One region of the Citrobacter meridianamericanus genome, then DNA from elsewhere that is predicted to be linked to it. Evidence: predicted binding sites of a transcription regulator. Region 1 holds the regulator's gene; each other region holds the start of a gene.

Region 1 (8,275 bases):
AATGAAAAGTCATGGCACTGGAAGTCGAGATGCGTCAGATCGCTACAGGTTTTCTGTGCCCAGCGTGCGCAGATTTTTCGGTAGTGATGAGCAATCGTGGCGTTTGTTGACGCCTTCCATAACTCGGCCGACAGTATGGTCTCCAGGTAATTCACCAGCCAGAAAAACTCAGGTTTAGTGTTGATAATGGTTAAAACCGGCACCGTCATTGGGACTTTGCTGCCTTCATCCAGCGCCTTAATATGCAGCGGCAGATAGCCCAACTGATGCAATGCACGAATATGGTCCACCGCCACCATATCTTTGCCGAGATAGCTGTCCATGAGCTGTTTGTATTCGTTCACCACCTCATCTTCCGGGCGGGCAAAAAACGCTTCATTAAACAGGTCAACTAAAAACCACTGCAAGAAACCCTGCAGACCAAAGAAAACCAGTTTGCCATCTGGCAGCGGCGACGAGAAAAAGCGATCGCTGCGCGGAGTAAAGTTGGAATAGACCCGGCTGGTGCCCAGTGGATACTGCACGCGGTGAGACACTTTGTAGCCATCGATAGCTAAAATTGGATTCATTTTCATAACAGGTGTCTCCCTCAGGCGCAGTAAATCGCGTCAATATCGATAAGTTCAAGCTGCGGATGTTTCAGCGTCGGGACAGCGAAAGAAGTGGTGGTGTAGATGGCGTCAATACCGTTATCAAACAGGTGTTCAACGCCCTTAGAAAAGATTCCGTGGGTGACATACAGGCTAACGCTGCGGGCACCGGCATCACGTAGCACCTGCGCGGAGCCTATGAAGGTGCCGCCAGCATCACACAGGTCGTCCACAATCAGCAAATCACGCCCACTGACATCCCCGGTCAGTAATGCAAATCCCGTCAACTTGCCGCTTGCTACATCACGTTTCTTGCTCAGGATGGCGTACTCCGCCACGCCGGCTGCTCTCGCCACGGTATCAATCTTCTTCAGTGCGCCAGCATCCGGGGCAACCAACATCAGCGCATGTTGCTGAAACAGCCGCGATAATGACGCGCTTTGCAACAGGCAGCACTCTTGCCCAATGGCGACCAGGTTGTCGATGGCCGCAGCCGCCGCGTCACTGTGCGGGTCGAGCACGTTGACCTTATCGAATTTCAACGTATTGAGGTGACTGGCGAAGACTTTCAGCGCAAAGCTGTCACCTGCCACCATATGTCTGTCCTGACGCGCCCACGGCAACCAGGGAAGTTCGAGATGGCTGACCAGCACATCAGTTTGGTGGCGAACCGCCTCCACCAGTTGCGCCAGCAGCATAAAGTCATTCATATCACGCATTGCTGCAGCGCGGATGCGCATCAGGCGAGCAAAGGATGGTAGTGCATCGATGACTTTTAACCAGACGGCGCCATCAGGAAAAACACCGCTGGCAACTGCATAGGTTTGGTCGTCCAAAGTTAGTGTCAGTTTTAAGCTCATCACTCGACTCCTATTAATTGTGTCCCTTCGACACAATTAATAATGTCCCTAAGACACATATTAAGCAAGCATAAAATTCATCATTTTTTATCGTGTGGTAATACACTGATAAATAATACTAAAAAACGAACCTTGCTCCCCGACATCGGACTGGTACACTTGTCCGCGTGACAAATCATCGTGAGTGTTTTATGACCACCGAAGCCGACTACCTGAAGCAATACGACGCCAGCCGCTTCCCCTCTCCTTTGGTGACGGTAGATAGCGTGTTGTTTACCCTGCATCAGCAGACGCTGTGCGTATTATTGGTCGAGCGGGCAACCCAACCGCAAAAAGGGTATTGGGGATTACCTGGCGGCTTTATTGATATTGAAAACGATGATTCAACCCGCGCCACAGCGCTGCGCAAACTCACTGAAAAAACGGGCGTTTCGCCTTCGTGGCTGGAACAGCTGGATACCTTTTCCGGGCCCGAACGAGACCCGCGAGGCTGGAGCCTGACAGTAACCTGGTTTGCGCTAATCGCCTGGGTAGACTGTGCGCCGCACATCGCCAGCGTCAGCAACGCCCGCTGGGTGCCAGTTGATGAGCTGAAAAACTATTCACTCGCGTTCGATCACGAAAAAATCATTACGGCGGCGCTGCATCGCTTGCGGCAAAAAACAATGTACTCGCTCCTGCCCGTATATTGTTTGCCGGAGACATTTACCCATGGGCAACTGCTGGAAGCTACTGAGGTTATCCTCGGTCAGTCGATCCAGCGTAAAAGTCTGATTCGCCGCTTTGAAGCTTCAGGAATGTTTGAAGATACCGGAGAAAGCGTAGCAACAGGGACGCGTAAAGCTCGCCTGTGGCGACGTAAACCGGGCGTGGAAATTCATCTTTTTTCACGTAACCTGCTGGCAGAATAAGCGCAAAATCACATATTGGCTAACCCGCATGCGCTGCGCGCGGTATAGTTATTCTTTCCGAATATTAATTGCTCTGGTGTTATGGTTGAAATCACGTCCACAGAAATGACTCCACCTACCGAAGATTCGCGAGATTTCCGTCCAATGCGCGGTATCAGTAACCGCCATCTGCAGACGATGCTGCCGCGTTTAATTCGCCGCAAGGTGAAGTTCGATGCCCACTGGCAGCGTCTGGAATTGCCAGACGGTGATTTTGTCGATCTGGCGTGGAGTGAAGATCCGCAGCAGGCGAAACACAAACCGCGCCTGGTGGTTTTTCACGGCCTGGAAGGCAGCCTGAACAGCCCCTACGCACATGGCCTGATTGAAGCAGCACAAAAGCGCGGCTGGCTGGGTGTGGTGATGCATTTTCGCGGCTGCAGCGGCGAACCAAATCGTCTGAACCGCATTTATCACTCCGGTGAAACAGAAGACGGCACCTGGTTTTTACACTGGCTGGAGCGTGAGTTCGGTCGTGTGCCGACCGCAGCGGTAGGCTATTCGCTTGGTGGAAACATGCTGGCATGCCTGCTGGCAAAAGAAGGCACCGAGATTCCAATTGATGCTGCTGTTATCGTCTCTGCCCCTTTCGTGCTGGAAGCCTGTAGTTACCACATGGACAAGGGATTCTCCCGGGTCTATCAGCGCTACCTGCTTAATCTGTTGAAAGCCAATGCCTCGCGTAAGCTTGAGGCTTATCCTGGCTCACTGCCGGTGAGCCTGGCCCAGTTGAAATCTCTACGTCGCATTCGCGATTTTGACGATCTGATCACCGCCAAAATTCACGGTTTCGCCGATGCGATAGACTATTACCGTCAGTGTAGCGCCATGCCGTTGCTCAATCAGATCGCCAAACCCACGCTGATTATTCATGCCAAGGATGATCCGTTTATGGATCATCATGTGATCCCTGAGCCGGAAAACCTGCCCTCGCAGGTGGAGTATCAGCTTACTGAACACGGCGGCCATGTCGGATTCATTGGCGGTACGATACGCCATCCGGAGATGTGGCTGGAATCCAGAATCCCGGACTGGCTGACAACGTATCTGGAGACTTCATCATGATTATTCCCTGGCAAGACATCTCCCCGGACGCGCTGGACAATCTGCTTGAAAGCTTTGTCTTGCGCGAAGGCACCGATTATGGTGAACATGAACGCTCGCTCGAACAAAAAGTCGCCGACGTCAAACGCCAACTACAATCAGGTGAAGCCGTGCTGGTGTGGTCCGAATTGCATGAAACGGTCAACATTATGCCGAGGAAGCAGATTCGCGAGTAATCCGTAGCCGCCGGCGACTTTACTATAATTACAACCATTTCATGGAGTTGTTATGTCTGCCAAACATCCGGTGATTGCGGTAACAGGATCCAGCGGCGCGGGGACCACCACCACCAGCCTCGCGTTTCGTAAAATATTCGCGCAGTTAAATCTGCGCGCCGCCGAGGTGGAAGGCGACAGTTTTCATCGCTATACCCGCCCGGAAATGGACATGGCGATTCGCAAAGCGCGCGATGCCGGGCGGCATATCAGCTATTTCGGCCCCGAAGCTAACGACTTCGGTCTGCTGGAGCAAACCTTCATTGAATACGGTCAGACGGGCAAAGGTCAGTCGCGTAAATATCTGCACACCTACGATGAGGCCGTACCGTGGAATCAGGTTCCGGGGACATTTACGCCCTGGCAGCCGCTGCCTGAACCGACGGATGTCCTGTTCTATGAGGGACTTCACGGCGGCGTTGTCACCCCGCAGCAAAATGTGGCCCGGCATGTCGATCTGTTGGTTGGTGTGGTGCCGATCGTGAACCTGGAGTGGATCCAGAAGCTGACCCGCGATACCAGCGAGCGTGGACACTCGCGTGAAGCGGTGATGGACTCGGTGGTGCGTTCAATGGACGATTATATCAATTACATCACGCCGCAGTTTTCCCGTACGCACATTAACTTTCAGCGCGTACCCACCGTCGATACCTCTAACCCCTTTGCCGCCAAGAGTATTCCGTCACTCGATGAAAGCTTTGTCGTGATTCATTTTCGTAATCTGGAAGGGATCGATTTCCCATGGCTACTGGCCATGCTGCAGGGCTCATTCATTTCTCATATCAATACATTGGTTGTTCCGGGCGGGAAAATGGGTCTGGCGATGGAATTGATTATGCTGCCGCTAGTCCAGCGACTGATGGAAGGTAAAAAGATAGAGTAAGGTGTTTTTTTGCCGGATGGCGGCTAATGCTTTATCCGGCCTACGCGTTTAAATCCTGTAGGCCTGATAAGTGTAACGCCATCAGGCATAACATCACGAAGCGGCAACCACTTCATAGGAGTGGGTAATGTTCACCGCCTTTTCCAGCATCAGCGCCACGGAGCAATATTTTTCCGCCGAAAGATCGACCGCGCGAGCGACGGACGCATCTTTCAGATCGTTACCCGTTACAACGAAATGCAGGTTGATGTGGGTAAACAGGCGTGGCGCTTCATCACGACGCTCGGAGGTCAGCTTCACTTCGCAGTTGGTCACATCCTGACGACCCTTTTGCAGGATCGACACCACATCAATTGCGCTGCAACCGCCCGCAGCCATTAAGACCATTTCCATCGGGCTCGGCGCTTTATCACCGGAGTTACCGTCCATCAAAATCTGGTGGCCAGAGGCGGACTCACCGAGGAAGGTTAACCCTTCAACCCACTTAACACGTGCTTGCATATTTTATTACTCCGATGCATCAATTTTCCTGACAGATTACGCGCACACAACAAATCTCGCAACGGAAGGCGACCTGCGTCATGCTGAAGCGAGACACCAGGAGACACACGGCGAAAGCTATGCTAAAACAGTCAGGATGCTACAGTAATACATTGACGTACTGCATGTATGCAGAGGACATCACATTACAGGCCGTCGCACGTATTGACAGCCCCCTTCCCAGGTAGCGGGAAGCACATTTTTGCAAACCCAGAGGCAGGTAGTATTTTGGCTCTGGAGACAGCTTATAACAGAGGATAACCGCGCATGGTGCTTGGCAAACCGCAAACAGACCCGACTCTCGAATGGTTCTTGTCTCATTGCCATATTCATAAGTACCCATCGAAGAGCACGCTGATTCACCAGGGTGAAAAAGCGGAAACGTTGTACTACATCGTTAAAGGCTCAGTGGCAGTGCTGATCAAAGATGAAGAAGGGAAAGAAATGATCCTTTCTTATCTGAATCAGGGCGATTTTATTGGTGAATTAGGCCTCTTCGAAGAAGGTCAGGAACGCAGCGCCTGGGTCCGTGCTAAAACTGCATGTGAAGTCGCTGAAATTTCGTACAAAAAATTTCGCCAATTAATCCAGGTCAATCCAGATATTCTGATGCGCCTGTCCTCTCAGATGGCTCGCCGTCTGCAGGTCACGTCTGAAAAAGTTGGCAACCTTGCCTTCCTCGACGTTACCGGTCGTATCGCGCAGACTCTGCTGAATCTGGCGAAACAGCCTGACGCGATGACCCACCCGGACGGCATGCAGATTAAAATCACCCGCCAGGAAATCGGCCAGATCGTTGGCTGTTCCCGTGAGACCGTTGGTCGTATTCTGAAGATGCTGGAAGATCAGAATCTGATCTCCGCACACGGTAAGACCATCGTCGTCTACGGCACACGTTAACCCCATCGAAGTGGCGCGTTACCCCGTAATGCGCCACTTTTGTTTGCACCGATGTGGCGAAGACTGATATATCACCCTGAGATCAACTACGCACTACGACAGACGCTGGTGCTATGTTTACCTGTGGCCGTCGGTCTGATCATCGGGCAGCTTCATCTGGGGCTCCTCTTCTCCCTCGTCCCTGCCTGCTGCAATATTGCCGGTCTTGATACCCCGCATAAGCGCTTTTTCAAACGCTTAGTGATTGGTGCGTCTTTGTTTGCCGGATGCAGTCTGATCATGCAGATACTGCTGGCACAGACTATACCGCTGCCGCTGATCCTCACTGGCCTGACGCTGATTCTTGGTGTAACCGCTGAATTAGGCCCTCTGCATGCACGACTACTACCTGCCTCGCTTATCGCGGCAATTTTCACGCTCAGCCTGGCCGGGAACATGCCCGTCTGGGAGCCACTGCTGATCTACGCGTTGGGTACATTGTGGTACGGCCTGTTCAACTGGTTCTGGTTCTGGATGTGGCGTGAGCAGCCGCTGCGTGAGTCGCTCAGCTTGTTGTATCGTGAATTAGCCGATTACTGTGAGGCCAAATACAGCCTCCTGACTCAGCATGCCGATCCGGAAAAAGCGCTACCCCCCCTGCTTGTGCGCCAACAAAAAGCGGTAGATTTGATTACCCAGTGCTATCAGCAAATGCATATGCTGTCGGCACATCGCAACAACGATTATAAGCGCCTGCTACGTGCCTTTCAGGAGGCGCTCGATTTACAGGAACATATTTCCGTCAGCCTCCACCAGCCGGAAGAGGTGCAAAAGCTGGTAGAACGTAGCCACGCCGAACAGGTGATCCGCTGGAACGCGCGCACCGTCGCCGAACGCCTTCGCGTTCTGGCCGATGACATTTTGTATCACCGCTTGCCAACACGTTTTTCAATGGATAAACAAATTGGCACGCTGGAGAAAATTGCCAACCAACATCCGGACAATCCGGTAGGACAATTTTGTTACTGGCACTTCAGCCGTATTGCCCGAGTGCTACGCACCCAGCGCCCACTGTATGCCCGGGATTTAATGGCTGACAAGCAGCGTCGGTTGCCGCTTATCCCCGCACTGAAAAGCTATATGTCGTTGAAATCCCCAGCGCTGCGTAATGCCGGACGCATCAGCGTAATGTTGAGCATTGCCAGCCTGATGGGCAGCGCTTTACATCTGCCAAAACCCTACTGGATTTTGATGACAATCCTGTTCGTCACGCAAAATGGCTACGGGGCGACCCGGGTACGTATTTTACACCGTTCAGTAGGGACGCTCGTTGGCCTGGTGATCGCTGGCGTCACACTGCACTTTCATATTCAGGAGAGTTACACGCTGGCAGGCATGCTGCTGATAACCCTGGTGAGTTATCTGACCATCCGTAAAAACTACGGCTGGGCTACCGTCGGCTTTACGGTCACCGCGGTATACACCCTGCAGTTGCTGACACTGAACGGGGAACAGTTTATCGTGCCGCGGTTTATCGATACGGTCACTGGTTGCCTAATCGCCTTTGGCGGGATGCTCTGGCTATGGCCGCAGTGGCAGAGCGGCCTGCTGCGTAAAAACGCCCACGATGCGTTAGAAGCCGATCAGGAAGCCATCCGCCTGATCCTTAGCAACGATCCGCAGGCCACACCGCTGGCGTATCAACGCATGCGGGTCAACCAGGCGCATAACACGTTGTTCAACTCACTTAACCAGGCGATGCAGGAGCCAGGATTCAACTCGCACTATCTGGCGGACATGAAACTGTGGGTTACGCATAGCCAGTTCATCGTCGAACACATCAACGCGATGACCACGCTGGCAAGGGAACATACGATGCTGACGCCGGATTTGGCGCAGCGGTATCTGGAGTCCTGTGAAATTGCGATCCAGCGCTGTCAGCAACGGCTGGAATATGACGGCCCTGGAAGCTCCGGCGATGTAAATATTCTCGAGGCGCCAGAGATGCTGTCCCACGGGCCTTTAAGTACCCTTGAGCAGCATCTACAGCGGATATTAGGGCATCTGAACACCATGCATACCATTTCGTCGGTAGCATGGCGTCAGCGACCGCATCACGGGATCTGGCTGAGCCGCCGGTTGCGAGATATGAAGGGTTAAGCTCTACTGCCAGATGCGCTACGATTATCCGGCCTAAGATCGTCAAGCCACCACTTTCGCAACGGCCTGCGCGAAGCGCTGCATCCCTTCATCA
Region 2 (8,275 bases), 2.2 Mb from region 1:
TGGGATACGCAGATCCGCTATTACACGCGCAAATCCATCGAAATAGAGTATGTCGTCGACACCATGCTGGAAGAAAACGTACACGATATTCTGTGCTCCGCGCTGGTAGATGACTGTATTGAACGTGCGAAAAGTATTAAGCAAGGTGGCGCGAAGTATGACTGGGTATCCGGCCTGCAGGTGGGTATCGCCAACCTCGGCAACAGCCTGGCTGCAGTGAAAAAACTGGTCTTCGAGCAGGGGGCTATCGGCCAACAACAGCTGGCCGCCGCGCTGGCCGATGATTTTGATGGTCTGACCCACGAGCAGTTGCGCCAACGCCTGATAAACGGTGCGCCAAAGTACGGCAACGATGACGATAGCGTTGATGCGCTGCTGGCCCGCGCTTATCAGACTTACATTGACGAACTGAAGCTGTATCACAACCCGCGTTACGGCCGTGGTCCGGTTGGCGGCAACTACTACGCCGGGACCTCGTCTATCTCTGCAAACGTACCGTTCGGCGCGGCAACCATGGCAACGCCGGATGGCCGTAAAGCGCACACCCCGCTGGCAGAAGGCGCAAGCCCGGCATCCGGTACGGACCATCTCGGTCCAACGGCGGTAATTGGCTCGGTGGGTAAACTGCCTACCGGTTCAATCCTCGGTGGCGTGCTGTTAAATCAGAAGCTGAACCCGGCCACGCTGGAAAATGAGTCTGATAAACAGAAGCTGATGATTTTGCTGCGTACCTTCTTTGAAGAGCACAAAGGTTGGCATATTCAGTACAACATCGTTTCTCGTGAAACGCTGCTTGAAGCCAAAAAACACCCGGATCAGTACCGTGATCTGGTGGTGCGTGTAGCGGGTTATTCCGCCTTCTTCACCGCGCTGTCTCCGGATGCGCAGGACGATATCATCGCCCGTACTGAACATATGTTATAAGCAAGGTCAGTGAGCCGGATTAGGTACTCGTACCGACATCCGGTTCTCATCCCTCACCACTGCCGGATGGCGCAGTTGCTTATCCGGCCCACTCAATCGCCCCTCTCCCTCTTTCATTCGAAATTAAATTTGTGCTTTAGCTCACATTGTTATTAAAATGTTTCAGGTCGCAGTTATGAGCCAGGAGCAAGTATGACCATCAAAGTTATCGTCACAGACATGGACGGAACTTTTCTCGACGACGCCAAGCATTACGATCGCGTACGCTTTATGGCGCAGTATCAGGAGCTGAAAAAACGAGATATTGAATTTGTCGTGGCCAGCGGCAACCAGTATTACCAGCTAATATCCTTCTTCCCGGAGCTCAAAGATGAGATCTCTTTTGTCGCCGAGAACGGGGCACTGGTGTTTGAACACGGCAAACAGCTGTTTCACGGTGAGCTTACCCGCCACGAATCACGCATTGTCATTGGCGAACTGCTCAAAGATAAGCAGCTCAACTTTGTGGCCTGTGGACTGCAAAGCGCCTACGTGAGCGAAAATGCCCCAGAGTCCTTTGTCGCGTTGATGGCAAAACACTACCATCGCCTGAAACCCGTAAAGGATTATCAGGACATCAACGATGTGCTGTTCAAGTTCTCGCTGAATTTACCAGACCAACAGATCCCATTAGTTATCGATCACCTTCACTCTGCCCTCGACGGCATCATGAAGCCTGTCACCAGCGGCTTTGGGTTTATCGACCTGATCATTCCCGGCTTACATAAAGCTAACGGAATCAGCCGTTTGTTAAAACGCTGGAACCTGTCACCGCAAAACGTAGTCGCCATTGGCGATAGCGGTAACGACGCGGAAATGTTGAAGATGGCGCACTACTCTTTCGCCATGGCCAATGCGGCAGAGAGCATCAAATCGATTGCCCGCTATCAGACCGATGACAATAACCATCAAGGCGCGCTGAACGTGATTCAGGCGGTGCTGGACAACACTTCCCCTTTTAACAGCTGATCCCATAACCGGGGCGCTCGCCCCAGCTTTCACTCTATTCTCACTTTGCGCACACCAGCATATTTTTAAACTTGCATTAACTAATTTTTAACTTATATTATCACTTGCAATCAAATTTAGTTTCGAATGAAAGTTAATGCGAGGTGGTTATGGCTTTTACTTTTACCAGCGACACGTTGCCTGCCGATCACAAAGCGGCAATCCGTCAGATGAAACAGCAGCTGCGGGCACAGCTTGGGGATGTTCAGTTGATCTTCAACCAGCTGAGCGATGCCATTGCCACCCGCGTGGCGGAAATCAACGCCCTCAAAGCGCAAGGCTCCCCGGTATGGCCTGTGTTGTCCTATGCGGATATCAAAGCGGGTCGCGTGAGTGCAGAGCAGCGTGAAGAAATTAAGCGTCGCGGATGCGCGGTTATTAAGGGGCATTTCCCCCGCGAACAGGCGCTGGCATGGGATCAGTCGATGCTCGATTACCTGGATCGCAACCATTTTGATGAGGTCTACAAAGGCCCCGGTGATAACTTTTTTGGCACCCTCAGCGCATCCCGCCCGGAGATCTACCCCATCTACTGGTCCCAGGCACAGATGCAGGCCCGCCAGAGCGAAGAAATGGCCAATGCACAGTTATTCCTTAATCGCCTGTGGACGTTTACAAGCGAAGGGAAACAATGGTTTAACCCGGATGTCAGCGTTATCTACCCTGACCGCATACGTCGTCGTCCGCCGGGAACAACGTCCAAAGGGTTGGGCGCGCATACGGATTCCGGCGCGCTGGAACGTTGGCTTCTGCCGGCATATCAGCAGGTTTTTGCGAATGTTTTCAATGGTAAACTGGAAGAGTACGATCCGTGGCAGGCTGCGCATCGCACCGAAGTAGAAGAGTACACCGTGGATAACACCACCAAATGTTCAGTATTCCGTACCTTCCAGGGCTGGACTGCATTATCCGATATGCTGCCCGGTCAGGGATTGTTGCATGTGGTCCCTATTCCTGAAGCGATGGCGTATGTGCTGTTACGCCCATTGCTTGACGATGTGCCGGAAGATGAACTTTGCGGCGTAGCGCCCGGCAGAGTCCTGCCGATTTCCGCGCAATGGCATCCGCTGCTGATTGAAGCGCTAACCAGCATTCCACAACTGGAAGCCGGAGATTCCGTCTGGTGGCATTGTGATGTTATTCACTCCGTCGCGCCGGTAGAAAATCAACAAGGTTGGGGCAACGTGATGTACATCCCTGCCGCACCGATGTGCGAAAAGAATCTGGCCTACGCTCACAAAGTAAAAGCCGCGCTGGAAAAAGGCGCATCGCCGGGTGATTTCCCTCGAGAGGATTATGAAACTCACTGGGAAGGACGCTTCACACTGGAGGATTTGAATATCCACGGTAAACGCGCGCTGGGGATTATTTAATATGTAGCTTACACAATTTTCCCTAAGTATTTCGCGTTACAGGAAGGCGGTCAGCCTGTAAATCCCCGGGAGCTTACATAAGTAAGTGACCGGGGTGAACAGGTGCAGCCAACACACCTGTAACACGAAAGACGACGGGTAAATTAACCGTCAATACCTTTACTACGCAGGTAATCTTCGTAGTTGCCGGTGAAGTCGATCACGCGTTCCGGCGTAATCTCAATCACGCGGGTCGCCAGGGAACTGACGAACTCACGGTCGTGAGAAACGAAGATCAACGTGCCCTGATACATTTCCAGCGCCATGTTCAGCGACTCGATAGATTCCATATCCAGGTGGTTGGTCGGTTCATCCATCACCAGGATATTCGGTTTCTGCATCATCAGCTTACCGAACAGCATGCGTCCTTTTTCACCACCGGAGAGCACTTTTGCAGGTTTCTTGATATCGTCCTGGCTGAACAGCAGACGACCAAGGAAGCTGCGCACAACCTGCTCATCATCGCCTTCTTGTTTCCACTGGCTCATCCATTCGAAAACGGTCAGATCGTTTTCAAACTCGTATTCATGATCCTGCGCGTAGTAACCAACCTGGGCGTTCTCAGACCACTTCACGGTACCGTTGTCTGGCTGCAAATCGCCAACCAACGTTTTCAGCATGGTGGATTTACCCACGCCGTTGGCACCAATGATGGCAACCTTCTCTCCCACTTCCAGCAGCAGGTTAAAGTTTTTAAACAGCGGGCCTTCATCAAAACCTTTCGCCAGCGCTTCCACTTCCAGCGCGTTACGGAACAGTTTCTTATCCTGTTCGAAGCGGATGAACGGGTTCTGACGGCTGGACGCTTTCACTTCGTCAAGCTTAATCTTATCAATCTGGCGCGCACGAGAGGTTGCCTGACGAGATTTAGACGCGTTGGCGCTAAAGCGGCTGACGAAGGATTGCAGATCGGCAATCTGTGCTTTCTTCTTGGCGTTATCGGCCAGCAGACGTTCACGCGCCTGAGTTGCCGCTGTCATGTATTCGTCGTAGTTACCCGGATAAACACGCAGTTCGCCGTAGTCCAGATCCGCCATGTGCGTACAGACCATGTTCAGGAAGTGACGGTCGTGCGAAATGATGATCATGGTGCTGTCACGCTCGTTGAGTGTCTGCTCCAGCCAGCGAATGGTGTCGATATCCAGGTTGTTCGTTGGTTCGTCGAGCAGCAGAATGTCCGGGTTAGAGAACAGCGCCTGTGCCAGAAGCACACGCAGTTTCCAGCCGGGCGCGACTTCGCTCATCGGGCCATAATGCTGCTCTACCGGAATACCGACGCCCAGCAGCAGTTCACCCGCACGCGCTTCCGCAGAATAGCCGTCCATTTCGCCATACTGAACTTCGAGGTCAGCAACTTTATAGCCGTCTTCTTCGCTCATCTCGGCCAGCGCATAAATGCGATCGCGCTCCTGCTTCACTTCCCACAGTTCACCGTGACCCATGATGACAGTGTCAAGCACGGTGAATTCTTCAAAGGCGAACTGATCCTGACGCAGCTTACCGATGCGCTCATTCGGATCGAGGGAAACGTTGCCCAGCGTCGGTTCGAGGTCGCCGCCGAGAATTTTCATAAAAGTGGATTTACCGCTACCGTTCGCGCCAATCAGGCCGTAACGGTTGCCGCCGCCAAATTTGACGGAAATATTTTCAAACAGCGGCTTACTGCCGAACTGCATGGTGACGTTGCTGGAAACTAACACTGGCGTATCCTGAAAGAGAAAGAAATATGTGACAAACCGCTTATTATGCCATAAGTCTGCGATAAGATCGCGCCTTGATGCTGAAGGGGTAAAGTGAAAGCGTGAGGAAAAAAATGTGATTTAGTACACATCCGAATTCCTTGTTGCTCAGATTGCACATATAATGCGTGCCCAACACTACATAAATCTCAACCCACTAGCCTGCCTGGCACTGAATCTCGCATACATGAACATGAATATGAAATTAACAACGCTTTTCGCGGCGGCACTCGCAATAGTTGGTTTTTGTAACACCGCCTCTGCCGTCACGTACCCGCTGCCTACCGATGGCAGCCGTTTGATTGGCCAAAACCAGGTCATCACGATTCCTGAAGGCAACACCCAACCGCTGGAATATTTTGCGGCAGAGTATCAGATGGGGCTGTCTAACATGCTGGAAGCTAACCCGGGCGTGGATACCTTCCTGCCGAAAGGCGGTACCGTGCTGAACATCCCTCAGCAGTTGATCCTGCCGGATACCGTGCATGAAGGTATTGTGATTAACAGCGCTGAAATGCGTCTGTACTACTACCCGAAAGGCACTAACACCGTCATTGTTCTGCCGATCGGTATCGGTCAGTTGGGCAAAGACACGCCAATCAACTGGACCACCAAAGTAGAACGTAAAAAAGCGGGTCCAACCTGGACGCCTACGGCGAAAATGCATGCGGAATACCGCGCAGCGGGCGAACCGCTGCCAGCCGTTGTTCCGGCAGGTCCGGATAACCCGATGGGTCTGTACGCGCTGTATATCGGTCGCCTGTACGCTATCCACGGCACCAATGCTAACTTCGGCGTCGGCTTACGCGTCAGCCATGGTTGCGTGCGTCTGCGTAACGACGACATCAAGTTCCTGTTTGAAAATGTGCCGGTCGGCACCCGCGTACAGTTTATCGATGAGCCGGTAAAAGCCACTACCGAACCAGACGGCAGCCGTTACATTGAGGTACACAACCCACTGTCTACCACTGAAGCACAGTTCGAAGGCGGGGAAATCGTACCAATTACGCTGAATAAGAGCATTACCAGCATCACCGGTCAGCCTGACGTCGATCAGGCCGTCGTTGAGCAGGCGGTACAGAACCGTTCTGGTATGCCGGTTCGTCTGAACTAAGCACATATCTGATACGAAAAAGGCGGATGAATCATCCGCCTTTTTTATTGTCTCTGCGCCGCTATGACAGCATCAGCAACAAACCATACCCCACCAGCGCCGCCCATATCAGCATCGGCATCGAATACCAATGAAAACGCCACCAGATCCGGCGGTCGTTTGCCATGCGCAAAGCAATAAGATTCGCCAGCGAACCCGGCAACAGCCCAAAGCCGCCCACATTGACCGCCCAGGCCAGCAATAGCGTCGGCGGGACGTAGTTCAGCAGCAAAATTGTACTGGGAACATTACTGATAAACTGCGACAGGCCAATGGCCGTCAACCACAGCCCCGGCGCTGAAAGCGTGCCAATCTGGTGGGTGATCCCCTGCAAGGCCGGGAGTTGCGTCAGCAAGTGCACATCAATAAACATCGCCATAAACACTAACAGCAACGTCCAGTCAACGCTGAGGATCACGCGGCGAGCCAGCACCATGAACCCTGCAGCGACAATTGCCAGCCCCCACAGCTCTTGTTTTAACTCCAACGCCGCCAGGAAGACGATATACAATGCCAGACAGCTCCACACCAGACGCGGTTGCCAGTCAGGCGCGGACGTACCGGTGTGATAATGCAATGCTTTATTCGGGAAACTGAACCAGCACAGCACCACCAGCGTCAGCATCATGGCCCCCGCAAGCGGCGCCATTTGCCAGGTAAATGCGGCAAATGACAAGCCAGAGCGCCCCCACATCAGAATGTTTTGCGGGTTACCTATTGGCGTGAGCAACGATCCGGCGTTAACCGCCAGCGCCTCAAAGATAATCAGGCGATTCACCGGAATAGCGCATAATTTTTTCAGGGTGATCGTCAGCGGAACAACAATAAACAACGCCACATCATTGGTCAGAAACGTCGACAGCAGCGCCGCCGCCAGCACCATAAATATTCCCACCTGGCGTTCTGTGTTGAAGCGGCGGGTCATTTTTCGCCCTAACACATCAAAATAGCCGCTGAGCTCGACCCCTTTGGTCAGTAACATCAGGCCGCTAAGCGTAATAATCGTGTGCCAGTCAATGGCACCTGGCCACAGCCGGGGCGCAAATGGCGTGAACAGGCTCAGTGCAACCCCGACGATGATTAACAGCTGGAAAAAGCGATCGCGCTGCAAGGCGCGTAGTAAAGGGAAACTCATTCAGAGCCTGTTCCTTGCTGTTGCGTAAACCGGCTAAAAGCCTCCAGCGTTTCCTTACTGACGTGATGCTCCATTCCTTCCGCGTCACGACGGGCAATTTCCGGGCTGATGCCTAAAATCAACAGGAAATTCTCTACGATCTGATGACGCTCCCGACTCTCCTGAGCCAGCCGTTCTCCTTCTGCGGTTAAAAACACGCCCCGCCAGGGGATCATTTCAATCAACCCGACGGAAGCCAGGCGCTTAAGCATTTTGGCAACCGTCGGCTGGGAAACCCCAAGCCGCGCGGCCATATCAACCTGGCGCGCCTCCCCCACCTCAATAATGAGATCGGAAATCAGCTCTACGTAGTCATCAATCAGCTCGCGGCGATGCGCCTCCCGAACCTGACGAAACCCTTCAACGTGTTCTTCGACATTCACCAATTGCGTCACTTTTTTTGTTGTTGGCGTACCTGCGCGACGACTCATTCTGCTTCCTCGTTACTGTGACGCGTTAACGGCATCTGATTAGAGAAGGCTCATTGTAAACCAGAGTTGCGTGGGCACAAAAAATTAACGTTTTAGCAATAGCTATATAATATAGCCTGTGCTATATCTGTATATAATAAAGACATCCCTCACGGACTGATGGGATCGTGAAGTCAGGAGGTTTATATGAATGAATTTAAGAGGTGTATACGCGTGTTTAGCCACTCTCCCTTTAAAGTACGGTTAATGCTGATCTCTATGCTGTGCGACATGATTAACAGCAAACCAGAGCAGGATAAACCTTCAGAAAAATAATGCGGCGTTGCGGTACGCCGCTTCTTTTTCCTGCGGTCACCCGAATACAGCGATCGTTTTTGTGCCAATAACCCTTCTTT
Region 3 (8,275 bases), 1.3 Mb from region 1:
CCGGTTGCTTTCAGCTCCTGGAACTGACTCCAGCTGGTGTAAGCCATGCTGTAGTGAATAGCCCACTGTGGAGCGATGCGGTTGTAACCCGACAGTTCCCACATTTCCGGCAGGTTAAGCGTCAAAGAACCCGGGACGGTGGCATTGGTTGTTCCCCAAGGGAACGCCGTGCCTGCACCAGGTAACACGTTTGCCTGGGTGCGGATGCCGCTCTTGTAATCGCCATCGAAGTCGATTTTGACTTCGGAACGATACGTTAAACCGTAGCGGTTATTTTTATCCAGCTCGTACAAAATACCGGCGTTCCAGCCATAACCCCATTCATCACCTTTCAGGCTGGCGATTTTCTGGCTGACTTTTGGCAATGCAGCCGTTTGTTCGCCGGAATAACGCTCAATTTTTGCATCGGCATAGACGGCATTAAAACCGACACCAAAGCTCCAGCTATCATTCAGACGGTAAGCACCACTCAGGTTCAGGTTGACCGTTTTAAGATCGGTCTTCCCGCCGTATTCGCCGACGATGTAACTATCGTTAAATTCAGTTGCCAGGCCATAGTTTGACGTGACAGACGCCCCCCAACCAAACTGTTCGTTGATAGGCATCACGAAGTGAGCATTAGGAACCCACGCCGTAGGCGCGATGTTGTCCGCATCGGTGCTGCGTCCGGTGTATGGCGATTTACCGGAAATATTAACGTCTGGATCGATATACACCGCACCCGCAGAAAAAGTAGGGCGATCGAACATCATAATCAGCGCCGGGTTGCGACTGGCGTTGCCTGCATCATCTGCAATAGCGCCTTCACCCGAATATGCCCGGCCAAGGCCAGAGGAAGAAAATTCGTTTAACTGAAAGCCTGCAGACCAGGCCTGTGTGGAGATAATTGCCACTGCGACTGCGAGAGCAGACTTTGTAAACAGGGTTTTCTGGCTCATGACCATAACCTCATAGATTTATTTTTATACAAACAATGTTACATACCGTAACAGGAGCGCGAAGTGTAGGGTCTGAGGTACGACTTAGAAATCAGACCAGTGCCGAGAGTATAGGTCTGACCAGCTGAAATGTTGCAAGTATGTTTATAAATATTTTCAATTCTGATCTCTGAAACGCGATCCAGCTGGCAAAATTGCGGGTATACGCACTCACCTGTTTGGGTGATTTTTGTTTTAGATCATTTTTAAGTGTGATTTCGGTCACTTATCGCATTTCATACAATTAACGACTGGAGAGGCGAATAATGGGAGCGTAAAATATCCCCATCGTTTATCTGGCACCTCAGGTGCGAATACAGAGGAAATCTACAATGAGTAAATGCAGTGCTGATGAAACCCCGGTTTGCTGCTGTATGGATGTTGGTACCATCATGGACAACTCCGATTGCACCGCGTCATACAGCCGTGTGTTCGCGAATCGCGCAGAGGCAGAAGAAACGCTGGCCGCTCTGACTGAGAAGGCACGTGGCGTGGAATCTGAGCCTTGCCAAATCACCTCGACCTTTACTGAAGAATCAGAAGGTGTGCGTCTGGATATCGACTTTGTTTTTGCCTGTGAAGCTGAAACATTGATCTTCCAGCTGGGCCTGCGTTAATCCCTTCTGTAAAAGCCCTTGCTACCCGGTAGCAAGGGCTTTTTTGTCACTGTCAGTGATTATTCACTGTGTCTTAGCTCCCACTTTCTTTTCTCCCTGCTTGGCTAAATGTAAAAAATTAGTTAAGACTGTGATCAGGTCAGACCACTTATTTTTTATTTTTACAGGGGAGTGTTATGAGTCAGGCTTTACCGCTGGTTACCCGCCAGGGCGATCGCATCGCCATTGTAAGCGGATTGCGTACGCCGTTTGCCCGCCAGGCAACTGCGTTTCATGGCATTCCCGCCGTAGATTTGGGGAAAATGGTCGTTGGCGAACTGCTGGCGCGTAGCGAAATTCCTGCAGATGTGATTGAGCAACTGGTTTTTGGTCAGGTGGTGCAAATGCCTGAAGCGCCGAATATCGCTCGTGAAATCGTACTGGGAACCGGGATGAATGTGCACACGGATGCCTACAGTGTAAGCCGGGCCTGTGCTACAAGTTTCCAGGCGGTGGCGAATGTTGCGGAAAGCCTGATGGCAGGAACTATTCGCGCAGGAATTGCCGGTGGTGCGGACTCCTCGTCAGTTCTGCCTATTGGTGTCAGTAAAAAGCTGGCGCGGGTGCTGGTGGATGTCAATAAAGCGCGCACTACCGGTCAGCGTCTTAAACTTTTCTCCCGACTGCGCTTACGTGACCTGATGCCCGTACCGCCAGCTGTCGCCGAATATTCCACCGGTTTACGCATGGGGGATACGGCCGAGCAAATGGCCAAAACTTATGGTATTACGCGAGAGCAACAGGATGCCCTCGCGCACCGTTCTCATCAGCGCGCCGCTCAGGCATGGGCTGAAGGTAAACTGACAGATGAGGTGATGACCACCTACGCACCACCTTTCAAAGATCCTTTTTCAGAAGATAACAATATTCGTGGTAACTCTACGTTGGCTGATTACGCCAAACTGCGTCCGGCATTTGACCGAAAACACGGCACCGTTACTGCGGCGAACAGCACCCCACTAACGGATGGCGCCGCCGCCGTGATTATGATGACAGAGTCACGCGCGAAAGAACTGGGGCTGGTGCCGCTGGGATACCTGCGTAGTTTTGCCTTCACCGCCATCGATGTCTGGCAGGACATGCTGCTGGGACCTGCGTGGTCAACGCCGCTTGCCCTGGAGAGAGCGGGTCTGACGATGGCCGATTTAACTCTGATCGATATGCATGAAGCCTTTGCCGCACAAACGCTGGCGAATCTTCAACTGCTGGGCAGCGAACGTTTTGCCCGCGAAGTGCTGGGCAGAGCGCACGCCACTGGCGAGGTCGATGACAGCAAATTTAACGTGTTGGGCGGCTCTATTGCCTATGGACACCCCTTTGCCGCCACCGGGGCGCGCATGATCACCCAAACCCTTCATGAGTTACGACGTCGTGGCGGTGGTTTCGGTTTAGTGACTGCCTGTGCGGCAGGTGGTCTGGGCGCGGCAATGGTTCTGGAGGCGGAATAATGGAAATGACATCGGCTTTTACACTAAACGTACGTCTGGATAACGTTGCTGTTGTCACCATTGATGTACCCGGCGAGAAGATGAATACCCTGAAGGCGGAGTTTGCCTCTCAGGTGCGGGCTATTCTGAAACAAATTCGTGATAACAAAGCATTGCGCGGCGTGGTGTTTATTTCGGCGAAACCGGATAATTTTATCGCCGGGGCGGATATTAACATGATCGGCAACTGCCGCAGTGCGCAGGAAGCTGAAACCCTGGCGCGTCAGGGACAGCAGATTATGGCGGAAATTAATGCGTTGCCGATCCCGGTTATCGCCGCTATTCACGGAGCCTGCCTGGGCGGTGGCCTGGAGATGGCGCTGGCGTGCCACAACCGTATTTGTACCGATGATACTAAAACCGTTCTGGGGTTACCGGAAGTACAGCTTGGTCTGCTACCCGGTTCCGGTGGTACGCAGCGGTTACCGCGCCTGATTGGCGTCAGTACCGCGTTGGATATGATCCTCACAGGAAAGCAATTACGCGCTAAACAGGCGCTGAAAGTAGGGCTGGTGGACGAAGTTGTGCCGCAGACTATTTTACTGGAAGCGGCTGTAGAACTGGCCAAAAAAGACAGTCCCGCACATCGAGCGTTGCCAGTGCGTGAGCGTGTGTTAGCGGGCCCGCTGGGGCGCGCGCTTTTGTTCCGTATGGTCAGTAAAAAGACGGCGCAAAAAACGCATGGCAACTACCCAGCGACGGAGCGAATCCTTGAGGTGATTGAAACCGGTTTGGCGCAAGGTAGCAGTAGCGGCTATGACGCAGAAGCTCGTGCATTTGGCGAACTGGCGATGACATCTCAGTCGCAGGCATTGCGGCACATCTTTTTTGCCAACACTGACGTGAAAAAGGATCCGGGAAGCGATGCGAAGCCTGGTCCGCTGAACAGCGTTGGCATTTTGGGCGGCGGTCTGATGGGGGGCGGTATTGCCTATGTGACGGCCTGTAAAGGGGGCTTGCCAGTACGTATTAAAGATATAAACGCTAAGGGAATCAACCACGCACTGAAGTACAGCTGGGATCAGCTTGAAACGAAGGTTCGTCGCCGTCATATCAAAGCCAGCGAGCGTGATAAACAACTGGCACTGATTTCGGGATCGACCGATTACCGCGGCTTTGCGCATCGTGACCTGGTTATTGAAGCCGTGTTTGAAGATCTGGCGTTAAAACAACAGATGGTGGCGGAAGTTGAGCAAAATTGCGCGTCTCACACCATTTTTGCGTCTAACACCTCGTCTTTACCAATTGGTGATATTGCGGCGAACGCTGCCAGACCTGAACAAGTGATTGGTTTGCACTTTTTTAGTCCAGTGGAAAAAATGCCGTTGGTCGAGGTGATCCCACATGCCACAACGTCTGATCAGACGATTGCAACCACCGTTAAATTGGCGAAAAAACAGGGTAAAACGCCGATAGTGGTCAGAGATAAAGCCGGGTTTTATGTTAACCGCATTTTAGCGCCTTACATTAACGAAGCGATTCGCCTGTTGACCGAAGGTGAGCGGGTTGAAACCATCGACGCCGCGCTGGTTAAATTTGGTTTTCCGGTCGGGCCAATCCAACTTTTGGATGAGGTCGGAATTGATACGGGCACTAAAATTATACCAGTGCTTGAAGCCGCCTATGGAGAACGCTTTAGCGCGCCTGCAAATGTTGTTGCTTCAATTTTGAATGACGATCGCAAAGGTAGAAAAAATGGTCGAGGTTTCTATCTTTATGGTGCGAAAGGGCGTAAAAGCAAAAAACAGGTCGACCCTGCAATTTATACGCTTATTGGCGTCCAGAGCCAGGGCCGACTGACCGCCGTGCAGATTGCAGAGCGGTGCGTCATGTTAATGCTTAACGAAGCAGCACGCTGTTTCGACGAGAAAATTATTCGCAGCGCGCGTGATGGCGACATCGGCGCTGTATTTGGCATTGGTTTTCCACCATTCCTCGGTGGCCCGTTCCGGTATATGGATTCTCTGAGCGCGGGTGAAGTGGTTGCGGCGCTGCAACGACTGACCACGCAGTACGGCTCGCGGTTTACACCTTGTGAGCAGTTATTGCTGATGGCGGAACGTGGTGAAAAATTCTGGAGCGTTAGGGAAACTGACCTGAATTCATGAGGTCAAAAGTAGGATGAATCCGCACTGAGTGTAAGGGTTGAGCTCAAAATGTAAACAGAGATTGACTATACTTACGCCGTTGAGGTAAAAAACAGCGTTTCATTCGGTGAATGGATAAGGCACAATGCCGGCCACCACATCGTTACCACCGCCAATAGGGGCTGTGATTAAAGGTGTTGGTGATTCTGGTTAACAAAAGCGGTGCAATATGCAAGTTTTTATCATGCGTCACGGCGACGCGGCCCTCGATGCCGCCAGTGATTCGGTTCGTCCCTTAACCTCCAGTGGTTGTGACGAATCTCGCCTGATGGCGAACTGGCTGAAAGGTCAAAAAGTGGATATCGAACGTGTTCTGGTGAGCCCGTTCCTACGAGCCGAACAAACGCTGGATGTGGTGGGGGAATGTATGAACCTGCCAACCGGTGTGGATGTTTTGCCGGAGCTGACTCCGTGCGGCGATGTCGGTCTGGTCAGCGCCTATTTACAGGCTCTGGCCAATGAGGGTATCGCCACGGCGCTGGTTATCTCTCACTTGCCTTTAGTGGGGTACCTGGTATCTGAGCTGTGCCCTGGCGAAACTCCACCGATGTTTACCACATCAGCGATTGCCAGCGTTACGCTTGATGAGAGCGGGAAGGGGACATTCAACTGGCAGATGAGCCCGTGTAACCTGAAAATGGCAAAAGCAATTTAATAAAGATTGGATTCTGACAAGGCGCACAGCCGCTATCCGGAAAATTAAAGAGCCGCAAACGCGGCTCTTTCTGTTTGCCTGCATCAGGGAAGTTCGGGCGGCAGCCACTCTTCCACTTCAATCAGCACCAACAGCGCGGCGTCACCACCGTACTCTTTTGGTGCCTGATGAAAGGCCATCACATGCGGATGCTGTGCCAGCCAGAGCGGCGTTTGCTGCTTAAGAATATGCTTTCCGTGGCCGTGCATCACGCAGGCGCAAAACACATGCTCACGACGGCAGGCGGCAATCAGCGCGCCTAACTCCTGTTTCGCCTGCTGCTGGGTCAGCCCGTGCAGATCGAGAAACAGCTCCGGGGAGTAATCGCCACGGCGCATTTTCTTCAGTTCGAAATGGCTGACGTCGGCACGCAGATATCTTACCGGGCCGTCCGTATTCAACAGTGGCTGAAACTCGTCTGAGAAATAGTGGCTGGCATCCGCCTGCTCCTGCAGCAGCTTTTTAACCGGAACCTCGGTCATTTTTTTACGTGGAGGCCGGTGAACAATGGTGTCCTGTTTAATTTTACGCGTGCCGGTCATCAGCTGGCGAAACAGCGTCTGATCCTCCTCGCTGAGCGATGTTTTCTTTTTCATTCGAGCATCTCATCTTTTATTTTCCCTTAGTTTAACCCGACTCGGCAGGCATCCGATCGCTTAAAACGCAATTTTCGCGCTCAGGCTCCGCGTGAATGCTGATTTATCGCCGCCTTCGTGGCAAACTAGCCGCCGAAATTAATACGAGCATGCCCTGGAGAAATACGTGGATAAAATTTTCGTCGATGAAGCCGTGAGTGAACTGCATACCATTCAGGACATGTTGCGTTGGGCGGTCAGCCGTTTTAGCGCGGCGAATATCTGGTATGGCCATGGCACGGATAACCCATGGGACGAGGCCGTACAGCTGGTGCTGCCGTCGCTTTATTTGCCGCTGGATATTCCAGAAGATATGCGCACTGCGCGTCTGACCTCCAGCGAGCGCCATCGTATTGTTGAGCGCGTGATTCGCCGCGTCAACGAGCGCATTCCGGTGGCTTATCTCACCAACAAAGCCTGGTTCTGCGGGCATGAATTTTATGTTGATGAACGTGTGCTGGTTCCACGTTCACCGATCGGCGAGCTTATCAATAACCGCTTTGCTGGCCTGATTAATGAGCAGCCCCAGCATATCCTCGATATGTGTACCGGCAGCGGCTGTATTGCCATTGCCTGCGCCTATGCCTTCCCGGAAGCCGAAGTCGATGCCGTGGACATTTCCACTGATGCGCTGGCGGTGACTGAGCAAAATATTGAAGAGCACGGCCTGATCCATCACGTAACGCCGATCCGTTCCGATCTGTTCCGCGATCTGCTGAAGGTTCAGTATGACCTGATAGTGACCAATCCACCGTATGTCGATGCAGAAGATATGTCCGATCTGCCAAACGAATACCGCCATGAGCCTGAATTGGGACTGGCGTCCGGTAGCGATGGGCTGAAACTTACCCGCCGCATTCTGGGTAACGCCCCGGACTACCTGTCAGATAACGGTATTCTGATTTGTGAAGTCGGAAACAGCATGGTACATCTGATAGAGCAATATCCGGATGTACCGTTCACCTGGCTGGAGTTCGACAACGGCGGTGACGGCGTATTCATGCTGACCAAAGAGCAGTTAGTTGCTGCTCGTGAGCACTTCAGCATTTATAAAGACTAATTACACGCGCACGCACATACACAACACGCATAACGGAGCCGTGATGGCAGGAAACACAATTGGGCAACTCTTTCGCGTAACCACCTTCGGCGAATCACACGGGCTGGCGCTCGGTTGTATTGTCGATGGTGTTCCGCCGGGCATTTCTCTGACAGAAGCTGACCTGCAGCACGATCTCGACAGACGTCGTCCAGGTACTTCGCGTTACACTACGCAGCGCCGTGAGCCGGATCAGGTGAAAATCCTCTCCGGCGTGTTCGAGGGCGTTACCACCGGCACCAGCATTGGCTTGCTGATTGAAAATACCGATCAACGTTCACAGGATTACGGCGCGATCAAAGATGTTTTCCGTCCGGGTCATGCCGACTATACCTATGAACAGAAATATGGTTTGCGCGACTACCGTGGTGGTGGGCGTTCATCCGCACGTGAAACGGCGATGCGCGTGGCGGCCGGAGCGATTGCCAAAAAGTATCTGGCAGAAAAATTCGGCGTTGAAATTCGCGGCTGTCTGACGCAGATGGGCGATATTCCGCTGGAGATCAAAGACTGGTCTCAGGTGGAACTTAACCCGTTCTTTTGTCCGGACCCGGATAAACTCGACGCGCTGGACGAACTG
Region 4 (8,275 bases), 1.2 Mb from region 1:
ACCAACCATGGTTAACCTGAATCTCACCCAGGAACGTTACCCTGACGTTCAGTTCCGCAAAACGCGCGAACACTAATCGACCTTTCCGGGCACGGTATTCGTCGTGCCCGGCAACTTTTCCTGTCTTTTAAATCCCTTACGGAATGTTCTTAAATCCTCTCATTTTTTCTTTGTTTGTCTGTTTTTTAGCCAATTCGGGCTGCGATCACGAAATCGTGAACTATATTTAACAATGTGATGACATGAATGTCGGTTTTTAATGCTTCTTAAGCTGCCTGTTGCAGCCTCTATAACTGACATTCATCTCACTTACAAAATTTGTCTCTGGTTCAGGCCGTTTAATGCCAGAGCATCGCTTAAGAAAAACATACAGGAATACATCGATGACAATGACAGGACTTAAGATTTCTAAAACGCTGCTGGCCGTGATGCTGACCTCCGCTGTTGCAACGGGTTCTGCTTATGCAGAAAACGCCACGACGGATAAAGCGCAATCCGGCGTCGAAAGTGCGGGGCAGAAAGTCGATAGCTCTATGAACAAAGTCGGTAATTTCATGGATGACAGCACCATCACCGCGAAAGTGAAAGCCGCGCTGGTGGACCACGATAGCATTAAGAGCACCGATATTTCCGTCAAAACAGATCAAAAAGTAGTGACGTTAAGCGGGTTTGTTGAAAGCCAGGCACAGGCCGAAGAGGCGGTGAAAGTGGCGAAAGGCGTTGAGGGTGTGACCTCCGTTAGCGACAAACTGCACGTGCGTGATAGCAAAGACTCTTCCGTAAAAGGCTATGCAGGCGATACGGCAATCACCAGTGAGGTAAAAGCCAAGCTGCTGGCCGATGATATTGTCCCATCCCGCAAAGTGAAAGTTGAAACCACCGATGGTGTGGTACAGCTTTCAGGAACCGTTGAATCGCAGGCTCAAAGCGATCGCGCTGAGAGCATCGCCAAAGCGATTGATGGCGTGAAAAGCGTTAAAAACGATCTCAAAACTCACTAATTAGACTTAATTCGTCCTCCTGGCGTTTGTCGGGAGGCGTATTGTGCACCACACTGAAAATATCGCCGATGGGCAGCCTGAGTGCTCATATCAAGCGGTGACATTAACTATGGTAAAGGAGAAGCATATGTTTCGATGGGGCATCATATTTCTGGTTATCGCGTTAATTGCCGCTGCACTGGGTTTTGGTGGACTGGCGGGGACCGCTGCAGGCGCAGCGAAAATTGTATTTGTAGTGGGGATCATTCTGTTTTTGGTCAGCCTGTTTACCGGTCGTAAACGACCCTAGCATGTAACTGCAAAGAAAAACCGTAAAGATAACTTGCTACTCAGCCAGTCCACCGGACTGGCTTTTACGGTTTTAGCGTCAGGCAATTTGCGTTACTTTGTTGTTCTATTACAAAAACAACAGGAAGGCAGAGGTGGGGCAGAGAATACCCGTCACGCTCGGCAATATTGCGCCGTTATCGTTACGTCCGTTTCAACCAGGCAGTATGGCGCTGGTGTGTGAGGGCGGCGGACAAAGAGGCATCTTCACCGCTGGCGTGCTGGATGAGTTCATGCGCGCCCAGTTTAATCCTTTTGATCTCTTCTACGGAACGTCTGCGGGCGCGCAAAACCTATCAGCCTATCTCTGTAACCAGCCTGGTTACGGGCGAAAAGTCATCATGCGTTACACCACCCGACGTGAGTTTTTTGACCCGGTACGCTTTGTGCGAGGGGGAAACTTAATCGACCTCGACTGGCTGGTAGATTCGACCTCGTCCCAAATGCCGCTGGCAATGGATAACGCCGAGCGCCTGTTTGCCGCAGGAAAATCGTTTTATATGTGCGCCTGTCGGGGTGATGACTACACACCGGGCTATTTTTCACCGAACCGGCAAAACTGGCTCGATCTTATTCGTGCCTCCAGTGCGATTCCCGGGTTCTACCGCACAGGGGTTGCGCTGGATGGGGTTAATTACCTGGATGGGGGCGTCAGCGACGCCATTCCCGTGCAGGAAGCGGCGAAGCAGGGGGCAAAAACGCTGGTGGTTATTCGTACCGTGCCTTCGCAAATGTACTACACCCCGCAGTGGTTCAAGCGTATGGAACGTTGGCTGGGCGAAAGCAGCCTACAACCGCTGTTGAATCTGGTGCAGCACCATGAAGCCACCTATCACGCGATTCAGAGCTTTATTGAGAAACCGCCGGGCAAGCTGCGTATCTTTGAGATCTACCCGCCCAAACCGCTCCATAGTATGGCACTGGGAAGTCGTATTCCGGCGCTGCGAGAAGACTATAAAACCGGACGCCTCTGCGGTCGTTACTTCCTGGCTACCGTCGGCAAACTGCTGGGGAAAAACGTGCCGCTGCCTCGTCAGACGCCGAAGATTTTGGTGCCGGGACCGGTGGTGGTTCCTCCCGCGCCGGTGGCCAACGACGCCCACGCCCCTGTGGTGACCAATGCGCCTCAGGCTAATGACACCACGTTTGATAATGAGGATTTGGCGTGAGTTTTCGCTTTATCGATACGCATTGTCACTTTGATTTTCCGCCGTTTACTGGCGACGAGTCCGCCAGCCTGCAGCGCGCCAGTGAAGCCGGTGTGGACAGTATTATTGTCCCGGCCACCCAGGCGGCGAATTTTTCCCGCGTGCTGGCGTTGGCGGATAATCACCCCTCGCTGTTTGCCGCGCTGGGCCTGCATCCCATTGTGATTGAACACCACAGCGACGACTGTCTGGACCAACTGCAGCAGGCGCTGGATAAGCGTCCGCAAAAGCTGGTGGCAGTAGGTGAGATTGGATTGGATCTGTATCGGGACGATCCGCAATTTGACAAGCAAGAGTGGATTCTGGAGGCGCAGCTTAAGCTGGCGAAGCGTTACGAACTGCCAGTGATCCTGCATTCACGGCGCACGCATGACAAGCTGGCGATGCACCTGAAATACCATGCTTTACCGCGAACCGGCGTGGTGCATGGATTTTCCGGGAGTTTTCAGCAGGCTGAACGCTTTGTACAACTGGGCTACAAAATTGGCGTGGGTGGCACCATTACCTATCCACGCGCCAGCAAAACCCGCGAGGTAATGGCGCGATTGCCGCTGGAGTCACTGCTGCTGGAAACCGACGCGCCAGATATGCCGCTCAGCGGGTTTCAGGGACAGCCCAATCGACCGGAGCAGGTAGTCAGAGTGTTTGACGTCTTATGCGAGCTGCGCCCGGAACCTGCGGACGTGATTGCTGACGCGCTGTATCGCAATACGACGACGTTGTTTGATTTTTGATTTCCGGATGTGACGCTTTTGCATCGCATCCGGCATTTCACAGATACAAAGCCGGGAAAATCAAATTTTCCACCCCGCGCTCGCGCAATTTTTGCGCGAGGATCTCCACATCCTCCGGCGTGGCGCTCGGCCAGTCTTTTGCTTCGCCGTATACCCCGTGCGCATGAAAGGCATTCAGTCGCACCGGTACGTCACCTGAACGTATGATAAACGCCGCCAGCGCATCGATATGCTGGAGATAATCCACCTGACCAGGAATAATCAGCAGGCGCAGTTCCGCAAGTTTTCCTTGCCCGGACAGAAAGGTAATGCTTTGTTTAATCAGCGTGTTATCGCGACCAGTCAACTGACGATGACATGCGCTATCCCAGGCTTTTAAATCGAGCATCACGCCGTCGCACACCGGTAGCAATCTTTGCCAGCCGGTTTCGCTCAGCATGCCGTTGCTGTCTACCATGCAGGTCAGGTGTTGCAACTGCGGATCGGTTTTGATCGCGCTAAACAGCGCCACAATAAACGGTAGCTGGGTCGTCGCTTCGCCGCCGCTGACCGTAATTCCCTCAATAAACAGTGCTGCCTTGCGAATAGACTGCAGCACCTCATCAATGCTCATGGTCTGCGCCATCGGCGTAGCCTGCTGTGGGCACATGTGCAGGCAGGTGTCACACTGCTGGCATACGTCGGACTGCCACCACACTTTTCCTGCACTCAGGCTGAGTGCCTCATGCGGGCAATGCAGGACACACTCCCCGCAGTCATTGCAGCGTCCCATCGTCCACGGATTGTGGCAATTTTTACAGCGCAGATTGCACCCCTGCAGAAACAGAGCCAGGCGACTGCCCGGCCCGTCGACGCAGGAGAAAGGGATAATCTTACTTACCGAAGCGCATCTGCTGTTCATGGCTAATCACGCGAGGTTGTCGTTCCAGAATGCGCGTATTGCGCGCGGCTTCTTCGCCCAGCCAGGTTGTGTTGGTGCGAGAACCTGCGGCGCGATATTTTTCCAGATCCGACAGGCGCACCATATAACCGGTGACGCGAACCAGATCGTTACCGCTCACGTTAGCGGTAAATTCACGCATCCCGGCTTTAAACGCGCCGAGGCATAATTGCACTAACGCCTGGGGATTACGCTTGATGGTTTCATCCAGCGTGAGAATGTCGCTGATACCGGCGTGATAATACGCGTGATGCGGCGCAACGGTCTGCAGGTGAGTGATCGGGTCCGGTTCATCGCCGTAGGGCAGACGTGCGCCCGGCGTGGTGCCGATGTCAGAACTGATCCCCGACTGTGCATGCAGCATCGCGCGCTGATTCCAGCCATATTTCACTGGCGTGCTTTCTACAAATTCCGCCAGTTGGGCGCTAATGCGATAGCCAAGCTGATTGGCAAACTCATCTTTCCCGTAACGCGCGCATTGCCCTGCTTTTTCACACAGCAGATTTACCGCCTCCGCCAGGCCATACATACCGAACATAGGCACAAAACGTTTGGGATCAATCAACCCTTCCTGCACCAGGAAGCTATTCTCAAAGAAATGTGATTTTTCATAGAGGAATTCACATCGTGCATCAATGATGGCGATTTGCTGCTGGCAGTAGTGCGGTAGGGTGCACGTAAAGAAGTCATCGACAGAGGTGCTGCGCTCTGCGATGGCTTTCAGATTGAGCCTGACCAGCGTACTTCCGCCGCCAGCCAGCGGCAGTGAGTTGTAACAACTGACGACGCCGTAGTGGCCTTTTGTGAAAATTTTATCATTTTCAGGGCCGTTGGAAATGTGTGGTTTACTGCATTCACAGATATTTTTCGCCACGTTAAGCAGCAGATCGTCAGGGGTGATTTGCGGATCATAAATAAAAGTAAGATTAGGTGAAACCTGCTTTAACTCTGCATCTGCGCGTAAAATTGCGCGTGTAATCGGCGTGTCGACTGGACCAATGTTGGCATGCATAAAGGCATCTGGCAGGGTGCGGTCGAGATAACGCCAAAAACGTTTTATTCGAATATCGATCTCATCTTGTGTTAGAATTCTAACATATGGTTGCAGTAGAGCATCGAGCTGACCGAGATAGACCGGCATCGACGTTACTGACGGAACGTGATGGTACAGGATGGTGAGTAAGGATAACGCGTCATCAAGATCCTTTGCTCCTTCCAGCTCCAGCCATGATGAACCGTTGGCCAGAAAACGCGCGTAGTCGGGTAAAACATAACGCGGTTTGAACGGGGCATGGCCTTCGTACATATCGCAGATCACCCCGTCATCCAGCGCCTGGCGTGCTTCAGCAGGCAGTTGCGGGTAAGGCAGTGCGTTTTCAGCCTCCAGCGCCAGAAAGTGGCGTTTCTGCTCAGGGCTGAGCACCGGACTGGTCACGATTTGTTGGCAACGCTGTTGCAGCGCGAGTTCGCTTGAAGTGGGCATCGTTGATTCCTTTTTATCCCGAAGGTGTAACGCCATTGTAGAAAGCAACGTCGCTACAACCTTTGATCCGGATGCGCTTGATGCCACCGCATTCCCTCTGGAAAGGTGATTTATTTGAAGTGGATCTCATTAGAGTAATGCAAATCTGTATGTGGTTTTCATTAACTGTGATGTATATCGAAGTGTAATCGCGAGCGGATGTTAGAATACTAACAAACTCGCAAGGTGAAATTTTATACGGCGACGCCGTTGGAGAATGTTATGACCGATTTAACAGCAAGCAGCCTGCGCGCACTGAAACTGATGGACCTGACCACCCTGAATGACGACGACACCAATGAAAAAGTGATCGCGCTGTGTCATCAGGCGAAGACCCCGGTTGGCAACACTGCCGCAATCTGCATCTATCCGCGTTTCATCCCTATTGCGCGTAAGACTCTGAAAGAGCAGGGTACGCCGGACATCCGTATTGCCACCGTCACCAACTTCCCGCACGGCAACGACGACATCGAGATTGCGCTGGCTGAAACCCGCGCGGCGATTGCCTACGGCGCGGATGAAGTTGACGTGGTGTTCCCGTACCGTGCGCTGATCGCCGGTAATGAGCAAGTTGGTTTCGATCTGGTTAAAGCGTGTAAAGACGCGTGTGCGGCGGCAAATGTGCTGCTGAAAGTGATCATCGAAACCGGTGAGCTGAAAGAAGAAGCCCTTATCCGTAAAGCGTCTGAAATCTCCATCAAAGCCGGTGCTGATTTCATCAAAACGTCTACCGGTAAAGTACCGGTCAATGCGACGCCGGAAAGCGCACGCATCATGATGGAAGTGATCCGTGATATGGGCGTTTCTAAAACCGTTGGTTTCAAACCCGCTGGCGGCGTGCGTACGGCAGAAGATGCACAGCAGTTCCTGGCGATTGCTGACGAACTGTTTGGCGCTGACTGGGCAGATTCCCGCCATTACCGCTTTGGCGCATCCAGCCTGCTGGCGAGCCTGCTCAAAGCGCTGGGTCACGGCGACGGTAAGAGCGCAAGCAGCTACTAAGTTTGAATTGCCCATCGTAGGCCGGATAAGGCGTAAGCCGCCATCCGGCATCAATACGACTAGCCGGGGAGCGCACTGCTTACCCGGCCCATAATCGGGAGGTTACCGTGTTTCTCGCACAAGAAATTATTCGTAAAAAACGTGATGGTCATGCGCTGAGCGATGAAGAGATTCGTTTCTTTATCAATGGGATCCGTGACAACACCATCTCTGAGGGGCAAATCGCCGCCCTGGCGATGACCATTTTCTTCCACGATATGACAATGCCTGAGCGTGTTTCGCTGACTATGGCAATGCGTGATTCAGGAACCGTGCTGGACTGGAAAAGCCTGCAACTGAACGGCCCGATTGTGGATAAACACTCTACCGGCGGCGTGGGTGACGTAACGTCACTGATGTTAGGCCCAATGGTCGCCGCATGCGGCGGTTATATTCCGATGATCTCCGGGCGTGGCCTGGGACATACCGGCGGCACGCTCGATAAACTGGAAGCCATTCCAGGATTTGACATTTTTCCGGACGACGCCCGTTTCCGTGAAATTATTAAAGACGTGGGTGTGGCGATTATTGGGCAAACCAGCTCGCTCGCACCGGCGGATAAACGTTTTTATGCTACTCGCGATATTACTGCGACGGTGGATTCCATCCCGCTGATTACTGGCTCCATCCTGGCGAAAAAGCTGGCGGAAGGGCTGGATGCGCTGGTGATGGATGTGAAAGTAGGCAGCGGCGCCTTTATGCCGACCTACGAGCTCTCTGAAGCCCTTGCCGAAGCGATTGTCGGCGTGGCGAATGGCGCGGGTGTACGTACCACCGCGCTGTTAACCGATATGAATCAGGTGCTGGCTTCCAGCGCGGGTAATGCGGTAGAAGTTCGCGAAGCGGTGCAGTTCCTGACAGGTGAATACCGCAATCCACGTCTGTTAGACGTCACCATGGCGCTGTGCGTGGAAATGCTGATCTCCGGCAAGCTGGCGAAAGACGATGCCGAAGCTCGCGCGAAATTACAGGCGGTGCTGGATAACGGTAAAGCGGCAGAGATTTTTGGTCGCATGGTTGCAGCGCAGAAAGGCCCGACCGATTTCGTCGAGAATTATTCGAAGTACCTGCCAACGGCAATGCTCAGCAAAGCGGTATATGCTGATACCGAAGGTTTTGTCAGCGCGATGGATACCCGTGCGCTGGGTATGGCGGTCGTTTCCATGGGCGGCGGTCGCCGTCAGGCCTCGGACACCATTGATTACAGCGTTGGCTTCAGCGACATGGCGCGTCTGGGCGACAGCGTAGACGGACAGCGCCCGCTGGCGGTGATCCACGCCAAAGATGAAGCCAGCTGGCAGGAAGCGGCGAAAGCGGTCAAAGCGGCAATTAGCCTTGACGATAAAGCGCCAGAAATTACGCCGACAGTCTATCGTCGTATTACCGAATAACTGTATACTGATCTGATCGCTTTTTTGCGGCGCAGATGTATGGAGAACAAGATGAAACGTGCATTTATTATGGTGCTGGACTCCTTTGGTATTGGTGCGACTGAAGATGCG

What was found. The regulator CRP, encoded in region 1, controls carbon source genes, mostly activating them, when cyclic AMP is high. The targets are predictions, from matches to a motif close to ATGTGANNNNNNTCACAT.
Region 2: NMD08_RS17665 (ABC-F family ATPase) is a predicted target of CRP. The motif match lies at 5,197-5,214, and genes of this name have one in related genera.
Region 3: NMD08_RS08320 (YfcZ/YiiS family protein) is a predicted target of CRP. The motif match lies at 1,188-1,205, and genes of this name have one in related genera.
Region 4: deoC (deoxyribose-phosphate aldolase) is a predicted target of CRP. The motif match lies at 5,806-5,823, and genes of this name have one in related genera.

What each region holds. Positions count from the first base shown of each region.
Region 1 is NZ_CP101036.1:420,474-428,748, reverse strand. It holds gene NMD08_RS01965 (nicotinate phosphoribosyltransferase) at 1-575, opposite strand, end outside; gene prs (ribose-phosphate diphosphokinase) at 590-1,450, opposite strand; gene NMD08_RS01955 (NUDIX domain-containing protein) at 1,642-2,361, shown strand; partial or broken gene NMD08_RS01950 (hydrolase) at 2,406-3,465, shown strand; gene NMD08_RS01945 (YheU family protein) at 3,462-3,680, shown strand; gene NMD08_RS01940 (phosphoribulokinase) at 3,733-4,602, shown strand; gene NMD08_RS01935 (OsmC family protein) at 4,696-5,103, opposite strand; gene crp (cAMP-activated global transcriptional regulator CRP) at 5,410-6,042, shown strand; gene NMD08_RS01925 (YccS/YhfK family putative transporter) at 6,094-8,181, shown strand; gene NMD08_RS01920 (aspartate aminotransferase family protein) at 8,224-8,275, opposite strand, start outside.
Region 2 is NZ_CP101036.1:3,579,741-3,588,015, forward strand. It holds gene NMD08_RS17650 (glycyl radical protein) at 1-924, shown strand, start outside; gene NMD08_RS17655 (Cof-type HAD-IIB family hydrolase) at 1,117-1,932, shown strand; gene NMD08_RS17660 (DUF1479 domain-containing protein) at 2,082-3,344, shown strand; gene NMD08_RS17665 (ABC-F family ATPase) at 3,488-5,083, opposite strand; gene ldtB (L,D-transpeptidase) at 5,316-6,236, shown strand; gene NMD08_RS17675 (anion transporter) at 6,298-7,410, opposite strand; gene mntR (manganese-binding transcriptional regulator MntR) at 7,407-7,880, opposite strand; gene mntS (manganase accumulation protein MntS) at 8,067-8,195, shown strand.
Region 3 is NZ_CP101036.1:1,744,012-1,752,286, forward strand. It holds gene fadL (long-chain fatty acid transporter FadL) at 1-938, opposite strand, end outside; gene NMD08_RS08320 (YfcZ/YiiS family protein) at 1,310-1,594, shown strand; gene fadI (acetyl-CoA C-acyltransferase FadI) at 1,771-3,081, shown strand; gene fadJ (fatty acid oxidation complex subunit alpha FadJ) at 3,081-5,228, shown strand; gene sixA (phosphohistidine phosphatase SixA) at 5,437-5,922, shown strand; gene smrB (endonuclease SmrB) at 6,006-6,557, opposite strand; gene prmB (50S ribosomal protein L3 N(5)-glutamine methyltransferase) at 6,724-7,656, shown strand; gene aroC (chorismate synthase) at 7,700-8,275, shown strand, end outside.
Region 4 is NZ_CP101036.1:4,552,132-4,560,406, reverse strand. It holds gene prfC (peptide chain release factor 3) at 1-76, shown strand, start outside; gene osmY (molecular chaperone OsmY) at 384-1,001, shown strand; gene NMD08_RS22190 (DUF1328 domain-containing protein) at 1,129-1,290, shown strand; gene NMD08_RS22185 (patatin family protein) at 1,424-2,497, shown strand; gene NMD08_RS22180 (metal-dependent hydrolase) at 2,494-3,270, shown strand; gene NMD08_RS22175 (YjjW family glycine radical enzyme activase) at 3,308-4,171, opposite strand; gene NMD08_RS22170 (YjjI family glycine radical enzyme) at 4,143-5,693, opposite strand; gene deoC (deoxyribose-phosphate aldolase) at 5,955-6,734, shown strand; gene deoA (thymidine phosphorylase) at 6,842-8,164, shown strand; gene deoB (phosphopentomutase) at 8,216-8,275, shown strand, end outside.